DNA from 3 places in the Devosia sp. A369 genome. Region 3 is predicted to be linked to each of the others. Evidence: predicted binding sites of a transcription regulator. Region 3 holds the regulator's gene; each other region holds the start of a gene.
The links. Region 3 encodes LexA, which represses DNA repair genes until DNA is damaged. Its sites were predicted from a motif close to TGTTCNNNNTGTGTTCNG; they were not measured.
Positions count from the first base shown of each region.

Region 1: a site for LexA is predicted at 3,150-3,167, ahead of ACX3OZ_RS15440 (2'-5' RNA ligase family protein). Genes of this name have one in related genera too.
Region 2: a site for LexA is predicted at 3,579-3,596, ahead of ACX3OZ_RS11960 (DNA recombination protein RmuC). Genes of this name have one in related genera too.

Region 1 covers NZ_JBTMWV010000014.1:13,973-19,380, reverse strand. The annotation lists gene ACX3OZ_RS15460 (RsmB/NOP family class I SAM-dependent RNA methyltransferase) at 1-417, shown strand, start outside; gene ACX3OZ_RS15455 (hypothetical protein) at 414-800, shown strand; gene ACX3OZ_RS15450 (TspO/MBR family protein) at 863-1,348, shown strand; gene guaA (glutamine-hydrolyzing GMP synthase) at 1,434-3,005, shown strand; gene ACX3OZ_RS15440 (2'-5' RNA ligase family protein) at 3,180-3,794, shown strand; gene ACX3OZ_RS15435 (acyltransferase family protein) at 3,798-4,961, opposite strand; gene ACX3OZ_RS15430 (tetratricopeptide repeat protein) at 5,156-5,408, shown strand, end outside.
Region 2 covers NZ_JBTMWV010000008.1:61,109-66,516, forward strand. The annotation lists gene ACX3OZ_RS11935 (hypothetical protein) at 1-347, shown strand, start outside; gene ACX3OZ_RS11940 (hypothetical protein) at 364-933, shown strand; gene truA (tRNA pseudouridine(38-40) synthase TruA) at 930-1,667, opposite strand; gene fmt (methionyl-tRNA formyltransferase) at 1,842-2,762, opposite strand; gene def (peptide deformylase) at 2,983-3,498, opposite strand; gene ACX3OZ_RS11960 (DNA recombination protein RmuC) at 3,630-5,036, shown strand; gene ACX3OZ_RS11965 (hypothetical protein) at 5,100-5,408, shown strand, end outside.
Region 3 covers NZ_JBTMWV010000001.1:157,137-162,544, reverse strand. The annotation lists gene ACX3OZ_RS00770 (IlvD/Edd family dehydratase) at 1-528, shown strand, start outside; gene ACX3OZ_RS00765 (cold-shock protein) at 680-892, opposite strand; gene ACX3OZ_RS00760 (NUDIX hydrolase) at 1,153-1,566, opposite strand; gene lexA (transcriptional repressor LexA) at 1,613-2,326, opposite strand; gene ACX3OZ_RS00750 (molybdopterin molybdotransferase MoeA) at 2,414-3,616, opposite strand; gene moaC (cyclic pyranopterin monophosphate synthase MoaC) at 3,613-4,089, opposite strand; gene trpC (indole-3-glycerol phosphate synthase TrpC) at 4,089-4,901, opposite strand; gene trpD (anthranilate phosphoribosyltransferase) at 4,898-5,408, opposite strand, start outside.

The DNA of each region.
Region 1 (5,408 bases), on a different contig from region 3:
GCGCTGGATGATCTGGTGGGCAAAATGGACCGGGTGGTGATCGACGCGCCCTGCACCGGCACCGGAACCTGGCGGCGGCGGCCGGACACAAAATGGAAACTGTCGCCGGAACTGTTGGCGCAGCGGATCGGTGAACAGGCGGCAATCCTTGCCGAGGCGCAGCGCTTTCTCAAGCCGGGCGGCACGCTGGTCTATATCACCTGCTCGATCCTGCCCGAGGAGAATGATGATCAGGTCGCGGCTTTCATCGCCGCCCATCCGGGCTTTGCCTCGGTGGCACCGGAAGAATTGTGGCAGGCGGCGTTTGGCGCCGAATTGCCGGCCGAGCTGGCGACCGCGCAGTCGGGCATTGCGCTGACGCCGCGACTGACCGGCACCGACGGGTTTTATGTGAACGCCTTGCGGCAGGTGGCATGACCACCGACACGCAGGAAACCGGCATTCCCCTATGGGGGTTTGTGGCGGGGGCGGCGCTGCTGATTGTGGCAGCGCTGGCCGCCGTGTGGTTCATGTTCCCTGCCCCCGATACGCGACATGATCTGGTCTCGCCCTCCGGCGCGGTGCGGCTGGAGCTGGGCGAGCTATGTGGCGAGACTGGCTGCACGCGTGTGGCGATCCTCGATGTTGGCGGCCAGCGTCAAGGTTGTCAGCTGGCGCTGGAGGGCAATCAGCCGCTGTTTGAGGCGGTGACGGCGGCCTGGGCGGCGGATGAAAGCAGCGTGGAGCTGAGCTATGTCGCGGCCGATGGGACCAAGGGCGCGCTGAGCATCGCGCAGGCGGACTGCAGCCCGACGCAATAGGTGAACTCTACGGCGTGTGGCGCGTTGATGGAGCAGTGCTCTCTCCATCGAGTTTTTGACCCATGACCACGCCCTCGCTTGCCGACTACAAGACACCCCGCCCCTGGCTCACCCTGGGGGTTTTTCTCGTCGTGGTGATCGGCGTTGGCGCGCTGATCGGGACGCAATCGGTGCCGGGCGAATGGTATGCCGGGCTGACCAAGCCGCCCTTCAATCCGCCGAACTGGATTTTCGCGCCGGTGTGGTTCGCGCTCTATGTGATGATCGCGGTGGCGGGCTGGCGCATCTGGATGATCGACGCCGGCAGCAAGGCGATGAAAATCTGGTTCGCCCAGATGGCGCTCAACTGGGCGTGGTCGCCGATCTGGTTCATCGGGCAAATGCTGTGGCCGGCGGCTGTCGTGATCGTGGCGCTGCTGGCGCTGATCCTGGCGTTTATCCTGACGGCGCGGGACGATGATCCCACCGCAGCCTGGTTGTTCGTGCCCTATGCGGCCTGGGTCGGCTTTGCGACGCTGCTGAACCTGTCGATCGCGATCCTGAACTAGCGCCAGCGCCACCAAAGACCAATCGCAAGCCTGTGTTGCACGCGTGAGGCTTGCGGAATCTACGCCACGGCGATAATGGCTCGCCATGCAAAACCCTGACCCCTCCGCCCGCCCGCAATCAATCCTCATCGTCGACTTTGGTTCGCAAGTCACTCAGCTGATTGCGCGTCGAATTCGCGAGACCGGGGTATATTGCGAAATCCATCCGTTCCAGAACGCTGCAGCGGCCATGGAAGCGATGCAGCCCAAGGGCGTCGTGCTCTCGGGCGGCCCGGCGTCGACGCTGGACGAGCACGCGCCGACCATCGATCAGTCGATCCTGGACGCCAATGTGCCGATCCTGGGCATCTGCTATGGCCAGCAGGCACTCTGCGTGGCGCTGGGCGGCACGGTTGAGGCCGGCCATCACCGCGAATTCGGCCGCGCCGAGGTCAAGGTCGACAAGGCTAGCGCGCTGTATGACGGCGTGTGGGAGCTGGGCAGCGAGCATCAGGTGTGGATGAGCCATGGCGACCGCGTCGTGGCCCTGCCCGAGGGCTTTGAGGTCGTCGGCACCTCGGCCAACGCGCCTTATGCCATGATCGCCAATGAGGCGCGCCGCATTTGGGCGGTGCAGTTCCACCCCGAAGTGGTGCACACCCCGGACGGCGGCAAGCTCTACGCCAATTTCGTCCACCAGATTTGCGGCATCGAGTCCAACTGGACCATGTCGGCCTATCGCAGCAAGATGGTCGAGAAGATCCGCGCCCAGGTCGGCAGCAACAAGGTGATTTGCGGGCTGTCGGGCGGGGTCGATTCCTCGGTCGCTGCCGTGCTGATCCACGAAGCCATCGGCGACCAGCTGACCTGCATCTATGTCGACCACGGCTTGATGCGGCTCAATGAGAGCGAACAGGTCGTCACCATGTTCCGCGACCAGTACAATATCCCGCTGGTGCATGTGGACGCGTCCAAGGTGTTTTTGAGCGAGCTGGAGGGCCAGTCGGACCCCGAGACCAAGCGCAAGATCATCGGCCGGCTGTTCATCGAAACCTTCGAGGCGGAAGCCAAGAAGCTCGGCGGCGCCAAGTTCCTGGCCCAGGGGACGCTCTATCCCGACGTGATCGAATCGGTGTCGTTCACCGGCGGTCCCTCGGTGACCATCAAGAGCCACCACAATGTGGGTGGCCTGCCCGAGCGCATGAATATGGAACTGGTCGAGCCGCTGCGCGAGCTGTTCAAGGATGAAGTGCGGGCGCTGGGCCGTGAGCTGGGCCTGCCCGAGAGCTTTATCGGCCGCCACCCCTTCCCCGGTCCGGGCCTCGCCATCCGTTGCCCCGGCGGCATCACCCCGGAAAAACTCGACCTGCTGCGCCGGGCCGACGCCATCTATCTCGATGAAATCCGCAAGTCGGGCCAGTATGACAAGATCTGGCAGGCCTTTGCCGTGCTGCTGCCGGTGCAGACCGTCGGCGTCATGGGCGACGGGCGGACCTATGAGTTCGTCTGCGCGCTGCGCGCGGTGACCTCGGTCGATGGTATGACTGCCGATTTCTACCAGTTCGACATGAACTTTCTCGGCAAGACCGCCACCCGCATCATCAACGAAGTGCGCGGCATCAATCGCGTCGTCTATGACGTGACCAGCAAGCCGCCCGGCACCATCGAGTGGGAATAAGCCGCAGCTAGTTTAGCTGAGACGTCCCAGCTTCCCGCGCAGGCGGGAAGCGCCAGCCTGCCCTAACCACATGCCGATCCCGCCCTCGCGGGATCAGATCGTGATCTATGACACGATTGACGCTCCATTGCGGCCGCTCTATTTTAGAACAAATAGAGAACAAACGGTGCCATCATGGATATGCAGTTGGAGCTTTTCGGCGGCGCGCCGCCTCAAGATGCAGCGACCCAGCGGGCGCTGGACCATCGCTATTATTTCACCCTGGTGCCGCCGCCGGCCGTGGCGCAGGACATTGAACGCGGCGCGATGCTGCTGGCACGGCGTGTTGGGGCGCGCAATCTGGTACGAGCCGATCGGCTGCATGTCTCGCTCCACTGTGTGCAGCAAGGCCGGGAAATTACGCAGGATCGGCTGGACGAAGCGCTTGAGGCTGGCGGGGCCGTGCGGCGGCCGGGGTTCACCGTCAGTTTTGACCAGGTGCTGAGCTTGTCCGGCAAGCGAGCCGGAACGGGCGGGCGAAGGCAATTTCCAACCGTGCTGACCTGCAGTAATGGCGCGCATGATTTGCTGGGGCTCTATGGCGACATTCGGCAACAGCTGCAGCGGCTCGGCCTGCCGGTTGGGCCGCGCAAGGTCGTGCCGCATCTGACGATCTGGTACAGCCCCGAGCGGCTGCCAGAGACACCGCTACGGCGGGCCTATCGTTGGCCGGTGCGGGCATTCTGGCTGGTGCACACCACGCCGGGAATGCGACGGCCGGACTATCTGGGAGAGTGGGTGCTGGGCTAATGCCTATTCAGCCGCTGCGGGTGCAACGGCCAGCGGGGCGTTGCGCAGGAGGCTCAGGCCGCGGCCTTGGTTGCCTAGCCAATCCAGAATGGTCATGGCCAGTTTTTCGACGGGCTTGCGGAAGCGGTGTTCGACCAGATGGGCGAAGACCACGGCAATGCAGAAGGTCGAGATCATCGCCAGCACCAGAGCGATTTGGGCCGGCAGATAGATATCCAGCGTGGTCAGGAAGCTGATGCCGATATTTTCGTGGATCAGATACCAGGAGAAGCTGAGCAGCCCGACCTTGGCCACGGCCGAGGACAGGCCGGGCACATGCGGGATCGAGCCGCCCGAGACAAAGCGGACGAACAGCAGGGTCAGGCCAAGATAGGCCAGTGCGCAGACGCTGGCGCTGAGACCGCCATCATGCAGTTCGAAGGAATAGGCCTCGATCCAGACCACGGCGGTGGACAGCACCAGATTGGCCAGCAGCAGGTTGCGGACCTGCGGGGCGCCGTTCTCCAGTTGCCGGCCGAGAATGCCGACGGCGAAGAAGGTCAGATAGGGCGCGATGGCGAGGAATTTCAGCATGGATTGCGGCGTCACCGGACCGCTGCCCAGATGGGAAAACAGGGTCGAGACTGCCCAGATTGGGGCCATAACGATGGCCAGCCAGGCAAACACCGTGGTGAAGCGGGCTCGATCGGTGAAGACGCCGGCCAGAATCGCCACCAGCAGGTAGAATTTCACTTCCACGGCGATGGACCAGAACGAACCATCGACCCACTCGCCAATCTCCCCGATGAAGAACAGATTCATCAGCACATCGAGCAGATTGGGCGGGATGACATGGAAGTGAGCTTCGGGAACGCTGGGAATATAGGCGACCAGCCCGAAGACGAAGAGCAGCAGTCCGGCGGCAAAAAAGGCGGGATAAATGCGCGAAAAGCGCCGCGCCAGGAATATTCCGACCGTCGCCGAGCGCTCCAGCGTCATGAAGATGCAGTAGCCCGAGATGATGAAGAAGAAATACACCCCGACCCAGCCGAAAAACACCGGCAATGGCGCGCCTTCGGTGATGTTGAGGGAATAGGCCGGCAGGCGGGCGGTAAAATGAAACATCACCACCATCAGGATGGCGATACCGCGAAAGACGTCGATGGTTTCGACCCGGCCTTTGGTCATGCTGGTTTACTCTGGTGTCCGCGGCCTGATTATAGCGGCGATTGCCGGTCACGGCAGGCGATCCTCAGCCTAAGCTTAATAGATAAAGCTTTAGCCAAGCGAATTGGCCGGGAACCCATGCCCTGGGCGCATTTGCTTTCGCCCGACAGCGTGCTAAACGTGCGCCCAATTCAGCCAGTGACTTTAGGCAGGCCATGTCCCAGGACAATATCTTCCAAGAAATCGACGAGGAGCTGCGCAGCGATCGTATGCGCGCCCTGTGGCGTCGGTTTGCTCCCTATGTGATCGGCGCTGCCGTGGGCGTCGTGGCGCTTGTCGCGGTCAATGAAGGCTGGACCTGGTATCACGCCAACAATGCCGCGCAGTCGTCCGACGAGTTGTACAGCGCTTTCGAGCTGATCGATGGCGGTGATCTCGTCGCGGCCCAGACGCAGCTCGATACGCTGA
Region 2 (5,408 bases), on a different contig from region 3:
TGGCGGCGATGTTCGTGCTGGCGCTGCCGATCACCGCGCTGGTGGTTAGCCTGCTCGGCACGCGGATGATGCTGAAAAGCCGCGAACCGGCACTCGACGTGATGGTGCCCGGCACCTATCTGCTGACGGCGTTTTTGCTGGTCGAGGGGCTGCTGGCGATCATCGGTGGGCCGGTGGTGCTGCTGAGCTGGCTGGGACTGGCCTATCTGCTGTATCGATTGGCGCGCGCCGCAACCGGCTGGACAGTCGGGATTGCCGCCGGTTTTGCGGTTTTGACGGTCGTGCTGCTTGTGGCAATGCGTCTGGCGCTCTACATGCTGAGCAACGCCGCCATTTCTCCCATTTGATATTCGAGACAAGCCCTTGGCCCAACCGACCACGACCTTCCTCGAAGAACTGATGGCTGCAGCACGCGGCTGCTTCGCGCTGCTGGTGGGCAACCGCCAGGCGCCGACCTATTTCGACTTCAGCCAACGCGGCCTGGTCGGCAGCCTGATCGCCACCCTGATCGCCATCGGGCTGGCCGGGTTCGGCCCGATGCTGACCGGCATGCAATTGCCCGCCGGCGCGGCGACGCAATCGATCATCGTCAATGTGGTGCTGTTCGTCGCCCAGGCGGCGACGGCAGTGATCGCGCTGCGCCAGATGGGGCGGCAGGACGGGTTCATCCCGTATCTCGTGGCGTCCAACTGGGTCACGCTGGTCTCGGCGGTGCTGCTGCTGGCCTCGACACTGCTGGGCGGGCTGGGCATCGCCATTCTGTTGCTGGTGGTGATCCTGGCGCTGGCCAGCTTTATCAATATCGGCCGCTTCATCGTCACGCTGACGCCGCTGCAGATCGGCATGCTGTTCCTGTCGCAGGCGGTGGGCGTGTTCATGGCGATGGTGGTGATCGCGGTGATCGTCGGACCCGGCCCGGCGGGCCTCGGCTAATAATCCGCCCTGGTCAGATAGAGCCCGACTGACGGCGCCATGGCGCCGCAGCGACGACGATCGCGCGCGTCGAGCGCCGCGCGGAAATCCGCCGGTGACCACTTGCCCTCCCCCACCAGCTTGAGCGAGCCCACCATCGAGCGCACCTGATGATGCAGGAAACTGCGGGCGCTGGCGGTGATGACAATGTGATCCAGCTCGCGCCGCACCGCGAAGGCATCCAGCGTGCGCAAGGGTGATTTGGCCTGGCATTCCGAGGAGCGGAAGGTGGTGAAATCATGGGTGCCCAGGATCAGCCCGGCGGCGTGATCCATGATCTCCGCATCGAGCTGCATGGGCAGGTGCCAGACGTGATTGCGCTCGAGCACCGGCGGAGCGCGGCGGCAGAGAATGCGATATTCGTAATGCCGCGACTTGGCGGAAAAACGCGCCTCGAAACTGTCATCCACCGCTTCGGCCTCGATAATGACGACCGGGGCGGGGCGGAGGTGGAAATTCAGCGCCTCGCGGATGCGGAACGGGTCCCATGGCTTGCTGAGATCGAAATGGGCCACCTGGCCGAGCGCATGCACGCCGGCATCGGTGCGGCCGGCGGCCTGGGTGGTGGCGCGCTCTCCGGACATGGCGGTGATCGCCTCCTCCAGCGCCTGCTGCACGCTGGGGCGCGCGGTCTGGCGCTGCCAGCCGGAGAAGGGAGTGCCGTCATACTCGATGGTGAGCTTATAGCGCGGCATGGCTGGGTATCGCGCTGAGGCCGTTCCCCTCCCCCTTGAGGGGAGGGGTTAGGGGTGGGGGTGTCGTGGGTGGTGCGAACCCGGAAATTCCAGTCTGCTGAACGCACGACACCCCCACCCTAGCCCTCCCCTCAAGGGGGAGGAGACCGACCGCGTTCGGGGTGGGTCCGGTGCTCAAGCCGCGCGCTCCGGCAAATCCCCGGCGCCGCGCAGGAAGGTGGCGGCGTCCATGGCGCCTTTGCCTTCGCGCTGCACCTGGGTGAGGCGGACGGCGCCGCTGCCGCAGGCGATGGTGAGGTTGTCGAGAAGGGTGCCGGGGGCGCCGCTGCCCTGCCCCATGGTCGAGCGCAGCGCCTTGACGCGCACCGGCTTGCCGGCCAGCTCCAGCTCGAACCAGGCGCCGGGAAAGGGCGAGAGGCCGCGAATGTGGTTGTGGACTTCCTCGGCCGGGCGGGACCAGACGATACGGGCCTCAGCCTTGTCGATCTTTTTGGCGTAGAGGGCGCCGGCTTCGGGTTGCGGGGTGAAATCGAGGCTGTCGCGCTCGAGCGCCGCCAAGGCCCGGCCCATCAGGTCCGCGCCGACGCGCATCATGGCGTCGTGCAATTCGCCGCCGGTCATGTCGGGGGTGATGGCGATGACTTCGCCGAGGGCGACCGGGCCGGTATCGAGGCCTTCATCCATCTGCATGACCATGACGCCGGTCTGGCTATCGCCAGCCATCACCGCGCGCTGGATCGGCGCGGCGCCGCGCCAGCGCGGCAGCAGCGAGCCATGCAGGTTCAGGCAGCCGAGGCGCGGGGCGTCGAGGATCGGCTTGGGCAGCAGCAGGCCGTAGGCGACGACAATGGCCAGATCGGCATCGTGGCTGGCAAAGACGATCTGCTCGGCCTCGCCCTTGAGCGAGCGCGGGGTGAATACCGGAATGCCAAAACCTTCGGCCGCCAGATGCACCGGCGACTTGCGCTCTTCCTGCCCGCGTCCGGCGGGTTTGGGCGCGCGGGTATAGACGGCGACGACCTCATGGCCGGAAGAGACGATTTCGGTCAGAGTCGGAACGGAAAAATCCGGCGTGCCCATGAAGACGACGCGCATGTTGGCAGCTCCTTGTCGGGGCGATGCCCGGATAATTCAGCCACCGTCATTGCCCGGCTTGTCCGGGCAATCCAGGGCCAGACCAGAAATGGATCACCGGGACAAGCCCGGTGATGACGCTGCGCATGGGCGAGCGCAGTACCCTCACCCTGACCTTCCGCTGAACGCGTCAGGTCTGTCCCTCTCCCGCAAGGGGCGAGGGGAAGAAAGGGAGGGCCGGTTAGCCCGCAGCGCGTTTGGCGGCTTTGTCGAATTTCTTGATGACACGGTCGCGCTTGAGGCGGCTGAGGTAGTCGATATACATCACCCCATCGAGGTGATCGAGTTCGTGCTGGATGCAGACGGCGAGCTTGCCTTCGGCTTCGCGCACCACTTCCTTGCCATCGAGATCGGTGTATTTCACCGTCACCTCATTGGGGCGCTCGACTTCGTAATACAGCTCGGGGATCGACAGGCACCCTTCTTCGGTGACCTGCATCTGCTCGCCGAAATGGGTGATCTCGGGATTGATCAGCACCAGCGGATCGGGCTCTTCGCCTTCGCCGGCGAGGTCCATCACCACGATGCGCTGCATCACGCCAAGCTGGGTCGCGGCCAGGCCAATGCCGGGCGCGTCATACATGGTGTCCAGCATATCCTGGGCCAGCGCCTTGATCTCATCGTCGATTTCGATGATCGGGTCGGCAACGGCGCGCAGCCGTGCATCGGGAATGACGAGAATGGGGCGTACAGCCATAATAAAGGTCCGGCAGAATGGGGTTTGCCTCTCGATATGGTATTTTCGCGCGTGCGGTCAACTCTTGTGGCCGCCCAGCATAGAACATTTCACGAACAAACGAATCGCGCTACCCTGTGCGGATGGATAGCGTGGTCTTTTTCATCGGCGACTATGCGGTAACGCTGGGGCAAGCCTTGATCGCGGGCGTGGCGCTGGCCGGCCTGGTGCTGGTCGGCGCGACGATTGCCGTGATGCGCGCCGGCGCGGCACAGACCGCCGAGGCGAGCGCGCAACTGGCCGAGCAACTGCAGACTGGCTTTGCCACGCAGCTGGGCGAGCGGGACCGCCGGATTCAGGAACTGGACCATCAGGTGCGCGTCGAGCGCGAGCGCGGCGCCGATTTGCTGGATCGGGAGCGGGAAAAAGGCGCCGAGCTGCTGGCCGATGCCTCGGCATTGCGCGCCCGCCTGGCCGAACAGGCGGCGCAGTCGGAGGCCAATCTGGCGCGCTTCCTCAGCGTGCGCCAGCAGATGACCGACGAATTCAAGGCCATTGCCGGCGACGTGCTCAAAAGCCATGGCGAGACGTTTTCCAAACAGAACCGCGAGCAGGTCGATGTGCTGCTCAAGCCGCTCAACGAGAAGATCGTCGAGTTCCAGGGCGAATTAGCGCGCGACCGCTCGACCATGGCCGAGCAGATCAGGGCGCTGGCGGCGAGCAATCTGCAAATCACCACCGAAGCCGGCAATCTCACCCGCGCGCTCAAGGGCAATGCGCAGACGCAGGGCGCCTGGGGCGAAATGATCCTGTCGACCATTCTGGAAAGCTCGGGCCTGCGCGAGGGCGAACAATTCATCACCCAGATGAGCCATACCGCCGAAGACGGCAGCCGGGTGCGCACCGATGTCGAAGTGCTGATGCCCAATAATGACCGGCTGGTGATCGACTCCAAGGTCTCGCTGACGGCCTTCTCGGCCTATACCAATAGCGCCGAGGCCGATCGGACGCTGCATTTGCAGGCGCATATCCAGTCGATCCGCACCCATATCAAGACGCTGGGCGACAAGAGCTATCAGCGCCATGCCAAGTCCAAGATGGACTTCGTCATGATGTTCGTGCCGATTGAATCGGCGCTGGCCACCGCCATCCAGCAGGATGCCGGGCTGGTCGAATTCAGCATGAGCCGGGGCGTGATGCTGACGACGCCGACCACGCTGATGACGGTGCTGCGCACGGTGCGCAATGTCTGGGACATCGAAAAGCGCCACCAGAATGCCGAGCAGATCGCCGAGCGGGCCGGCGCGCTGTACGACAAGGTGGTGGGGTTTCTCGCCAGCATGGACAAGCTTGGCCTCAATCTCGACCGGGCGCAGCAAAGCTATGTCGAGGCCAAGGGGCAACTGGCGACCGGCAAGGGCAGCGTGGTCCGGCAGGTGGAAATTCTGCGCGAACTGGGCGCAAAATCGAACAAACAACTGCCCGCGGGCTGGGACAGCGGCGAGGACGACGCGCCGATGCTGCGGCTGGTGGGCGAGGAGCCCGGGGACCTCTCCTGATCACGATCATCGAACCGGTTGGCCGCCACCGCGTTGTCTTCTCATCCAACATGGGAGACGAGAATGGCTCAGCATCACGACCATCACGGCACCATGGTGCCGCAGGACACGAATTTCGACAATTCCGACCAGCCGGGCATTTCCCAGCCCTATAGCCAGAGCGAAATCGAAGAGCTGCTTTACGGCGATGACCGGCCGGCGGCCGAGCGGCTGGCGCGGCTCAAGGAACTGCGCGACGAAAGCGCCATCCGCGAAAGCGGCGACTGGGGCGGGCAGGACCCGGCTTCACTGCTGGACGAGCTGGACCGCGCCATCGACGAGCTGAGCGCCACCATTGCCAATGGCGATGAGAATGACGCCTATTCCGGGCTC
Region 3 (5,408 bases):
GTGGTGTTTGATGGTCCCGAGGACTATCACCACCGCATCGACGATCCGGCGCTGGAAATCGACGAAAACACCCTGCTGTTCATGCGTGGCGCAGGGCCCATCGGCTATCCCGGTGCGGCCGAAGTGGTGAACATGCGGCCGCCCAACTATCTGATCAAGAAGGGCATTCATGCCCTGGCCTGCATTGGCGATGGTCGCCAGTCCGGCACCTCGGGTTCGCCCTCGATCCTCAACGCTTCACCCGAAGCAGCGGCCGGCGGCAATCTGGCTATCCTGCGGACCGGCGACAAGGTGCGCATCGACCTCAACAAGGGCCAGGCCAATATCCTGATCTCGGATGAGGACATCGCCACGCGCCGGGCCGAACTGGAAGCGGCGGGCGGTTACAAATACCCCAAGCACCAGACGCCGTGGCAGGAAATCCAGCGCGGTATCGTCAGCCAGCTGGGCGATGGCGCCATTCTCAAGCCAGCCGAGAAGTATCAGCGCATCGCCCAGACCGAAGGCGTGCCGCGCGACAACCACTAAGCGCACGGCAAAATAGCAAAGGCCCGCATTTCGATGCGGGCCTTTTGTTTTGCCGGTCAGCGCGGGATAGAACCCGCAAAAGAAAAGGGCCACCGCGCTTTCACGCGGTGGCCCTTGACCGAGCAGCGCCGAAGCGCGCTCGCCTTGCTAACTAGAGCAGGGTCAGGTTCGTTGCCGATTCCTTGCCGTCACGGCCGGTCTCGAGCTCGTAGGTCACCTTGTCGTTCTCATACAGGCCCTGCAGGCCCGAACGCTGAACAGCGGAGATGTGGACGAAGGCATCCTTGCCGCCATTTTCAGGCGAAATGAAGCCGAAGCCCTTGGTGGTGTTGAAGAATTTGACGGTGCCGGTGATGACGGACATGATAGTTTCCTTGTGCTCTTACGAGCGGTTATCCAATGGCAACACGCCAAAGGAAAATAACGTTCGCATGGTAGAGAAGGAAGCCACGGTCCGGCACGCCGGCATTAGGCAGCCGACTTAGGCTGAAAACGTATGCCCACTATGTGGCACGAAATGGCGCCGATTGCAAGGTCTCGCGAATAGTGGTTGCAAGAACAATGCAGCAGCCCAAGCAAACCGCCTGCCTGCTTGCTGTTCATCCCCGCCACACCGGCAGTGGGCTACGCCAACGCCGCCCTGATATGGGCCAGCGCCCGGACGAAGATCGGGTGCCAGTCGGGACCCGGCTCGGCCGCCAGCGGCCACCAGAAAAAAGCAAAGCGGTGGCCGCCATCATCCGCGGTGTCAAAAAGCCAGCGTGATTCCAGCGGTCCGGCCTCAACGCGCACAAAATGCCAGAGTTGATCGGGAGCGATAGCAAGGCTGCTGCCCAGGTCGGACGTCACAATGGCTTGGGTGAGGCCGGACTCCTCGGCCAGTTCGCGGAGCGCTCCGGTGGCGATAGTCTCATCAGCCTCAAGCGTGCCCTTGACCAGTTGTACGCCGGCGAGCGGATGCCGAAACACCAGCAGCTCCGGCCCGTCAGACGTGGGGCGGAGCAGCACAGGGCAAAGCTTTTCGATGGGAGCCGGCATGCGAGATTTATGCCCGTCATGCCGGCCAAAGGTCAAAGCCGTCGGCTCAGTATTTGCGCAAAAGTCCAACCAGACGACCCTGCACCTTGACCCGGTCAGGCGGGAAAATGCGGGTTTCATAGGCGGGATTGGCCGCTTCCAGCGCGATTGTATTCCCCTTGCGGCGCAGGCGTTTAAGGGTTGCTTCCTCATCATCTACCAGAGCAACGATGATCTCGCCGGTGCTGGCGACATCCTGCTTCTTGATGAGCACGGTATCGCCATCGAAAATGCCGGCATCGATCATCGAGTCGCCGCGCACTTCGAGCGCGTAATGCTCGCCGCTGCCCAGCATTTCGGGCGGCACCATGATGGTGTGGGAATGGGTCTGGATCGCCTCGATCGGCGTGCCGGCGGCGATGCGGCCCATGACCGGGATGGCGATCGGCCTTGCATAGTCATCAGCGGCCGACATGCGCGAGGGGGGCGACGCCACCTTGCCCAGATTGCCTTCGATGACCGAGGGCTCGAAGCGGGTCTTGCGGCCGCCAAGCGATGGGTTCATCGAATCGGGGAGCTTGACCACCTCCAATGCCCGGGCCCGGTTGGGCAGGCGGCGGATGAAGCCACGTTCCTCGAGTGCGGTGATCAGCCGGTGGATGCCCGATTTGGATGCCAGGTCGAGCGCATCCTTCATCTCATCAAAGGATGGTGGAATACCGCTTTCCTTCATCCGCTCGTGGATGAACATCAGCAGCTCGTGTTGTTTGCGCGTGAGCATGGACCCCTCGGGAGCAGAATCGGAACATAGACGGAACGACCATACGTGTTCCAGTTATGTTCTGCAATATCCCTTGGGCTTTTACTGTCAGAAGCCGTCCACGGGGAGGGCTTCGACTAGCGTGCCGGCGGGTTGGCCGGGGTCGTTTTCGGGCTGGATAATCAGCATATCGGCGCGCGCCAGCGACGAGGTATGGCCGCTGTCGGTTTGCGAAATAGGCAGCAATTGCAAGCCGTTAGCTGTGTGCAATAGCTGCGCGCGCATGAAGTGGCGGCGGGCAGTATTGGGTGGGGTCGGACCAGCCAGCGGAAGGTGCCAGGGGGTGGGTTCGGGGTGGCCGAGCCAGGCGCGGAGGGCAGGGCGGATGAAGACCATGGCGGTGACCATGGCGGAGACCGGATTTCCGGGCAGGCCGAAGATCAGCGTCTTGCCTTTTGTCCCAAACATCAAGGGCTTACCGGGGCGCATGTTGATGCGCCAGAAGTCCAGCTTCACGCCGAGATCGAGCAAAACCGCCTGCACGATGTCATGATCGCCGACGCTGGCGCCGCCAGTAGTCACCAAGATATCTGGCGGATTGTCGAAGATTTCTGCCAGCATGCTGGCAAGTTTCTTGCGGTTATCTTGCGCGATGCCGTGGTCGGTAACAGATTGGGCGTAGGGAGCGAACAAAGGAGCCAGACCAAAGCTGTTTGATGCAACAATCTGGTCGGCTCCGAGTGGGTTGCCGGGCAGCACCAATTCGTCGCCGGTGGCGAGCAGGGCAATGTTCGGCCGTTTGGCGACGCCCAAAGTTGCGGCATTGGCGGCGGCGGCGACGGCGAGGTGCATCGGGGCGAGGCGCATGCCCGGATCGAGCAATTGCTGGCCGGTGGCAAAGTCGTTGCCGCGGGGGCGAATGCTGTGACCGAGCCGGGCCGGGGCGGTGAAACGGACGACGCCGTCCGCTGCGACGGCCTCTTCCTGCATGATGACGGTATCGGCGCCGGGGGGCACCGGGGCGCCGGTGAAGATGCGGACGGCCTGGCCGGGCTCAATTGTGCCGGAGAAGCCGGCACCGGCTTGCGAGGTGCCGACAATGGTCAGGGCGTGGCCGTCGACCACATCGGCGGCGCGCATGGCGTAGCCGTCCATGGCGCTGGCGTTGAAGGGGAGCTGGTCGTGAGTGGCGAGCAGTGGCTCAAGCAGGACGCGACCGGCCGCCTGGGCGAGCGGCACGGTTTCCAGCGTCGGGGCAGGAACGCGGTTGAGGATGGCGGCGATGGCGGATTCGACCGGTAGCAGGCTCATGGCCGGGAGAAGTCGCCGGATTTGCCACCGGATTTTTCCAGCAGGCACATGTCGGTGATGGTCATGCCGCGATCGATGGCCTTGGCCATGTCGTAAAGGGTGAGCGCGGCGGTCGAGGCGGCGAGCAGCGCTTCCATTTCGACGCCGGTCTGGCCGGTGGTTTCCGCCGTGGCGTGGATGAGAATCGCTTCGGCTCCGTCCTGCTCGATATCGACGCTGACCTTGGTCAGCGGAATCGGATGGCAGAGCGGAATGAGGTCGCTGGTCTTTTTGGCGGCCATGATGCCGGCGATGCGGGCCACGGCCAGCGCATCGCCCTTTTTGAGACCGCCGCCCATGATCAGGGCGATGGTTTCGGCCCGAGCCAGAATGCGGGCCTGGGCCACGGCGCGGCGACGGGTGACGGCCTTATCGCCGATATCGACGATATGGGCCTCGCCCTTGGCGTTGAGGTGGGTGAGGCCCTGGGTCATCAGGCGACGACCTGTGATGCGCCGGTCAGCAGGGTGCGGGTGGCGGCGGCCACGTCGTCCTGCCGCATCAGGCTTTCGCCGACGAGGAAGGTGCCGATATTGGCGTCGCGGTCGAGCATCAGCACGTGGTCGTGGGTGACGATGCCGCTCTCGCTGACCAGCAGGGTGGATTTGGGCACGCCGACGGCCAGCTTGACCGACGTGTCGAGCGTGGTTTCGAAGGTGCGCAGATTGCGGTTGTTGATGCCGATAAAGCTCGCATCCAGCGCCAGCGCCCGGTCGAGTTCGAGCTGGTCATGCACTTCCACCAGCGCATCCATCTTCCACTCATGGGCGGCGTCGAGCAGATAGCGCGCCACGTCATCGCCTACAGCGGCGAGGATGATCAGGATACAGTCGGCACCCCAGGCGCGGGCTTCGGCCACCTGATAGGTTTCAAACAGGAAGTCCTTGCGCAGTACCGGCAATTGGGTCGCGGCGCGGGCTTGCTTCAGAAATTCCGGCGAGCCCTGAAAGCTGGGGCCATCGGTGAGCACCGAGAGGCACGCCGCGCCGGCCGATTCATAGGCGCGGGCGATGGCTGCCGGGTTGAAATCGGCGCGGATCAGTCCCTTGGAGGGGCTGGCCTTCTTCACCTCGGCGATCAGCGCATAATCGCCGGCCGCGCGTTTGGCCTTGAGGGCTTTGACAAAGCCGCGCGTCGGCGGCTGGTCGTGGGCCTGAGCCACCACTTCGGCCCAGGGGCGCAGGGCTTTGGCTGCCGCGATTTCTTCGCGCTTATAGACTTCAATCTGCTGGAGTATATCGCTCATTGCTCTCGTCCGTTCGAAACCGCCACGAGGCGGGCGAGGGTTTGTTTGGCTTTGCCGCTGTCGATCACCGCAGCGGCGGCTTCGGCGCCTTCGCGCAGATCGGCAACCTTGTCGGCGACGATCAGCGCCGCGCCGGCATTGAGTAGCACAATATCCCGATACGCGCCCGGCGCGCCGTCGAACAGGGCATGGATGGTGGCGGCGTTGTATTCCGGGTCAGCGCCGAGCAGGTCTTTTGGATCATGCCGCTTGAGGCCGGCCTGTTCGGGCGTCACCTCGAAGCTGCGCAGATCGCCATTGGCAATCTGGGCGACGAAGCTGGGGCCGGTAACGGTGATTTCGTCGAGCCCGTCGCTGCCATGCACCACCCAGGCCTTGATGGCGCGATTGGCGAGCAGGGCGGCGGCCACGGGCTCCACCCATTCCTGGGCATAGACGCCCAGCATGTAGCGGCGCACGCCGGCCGGGTTGGATTGCGGCCCGAGCAGGTTGAACATGGTGCGCACG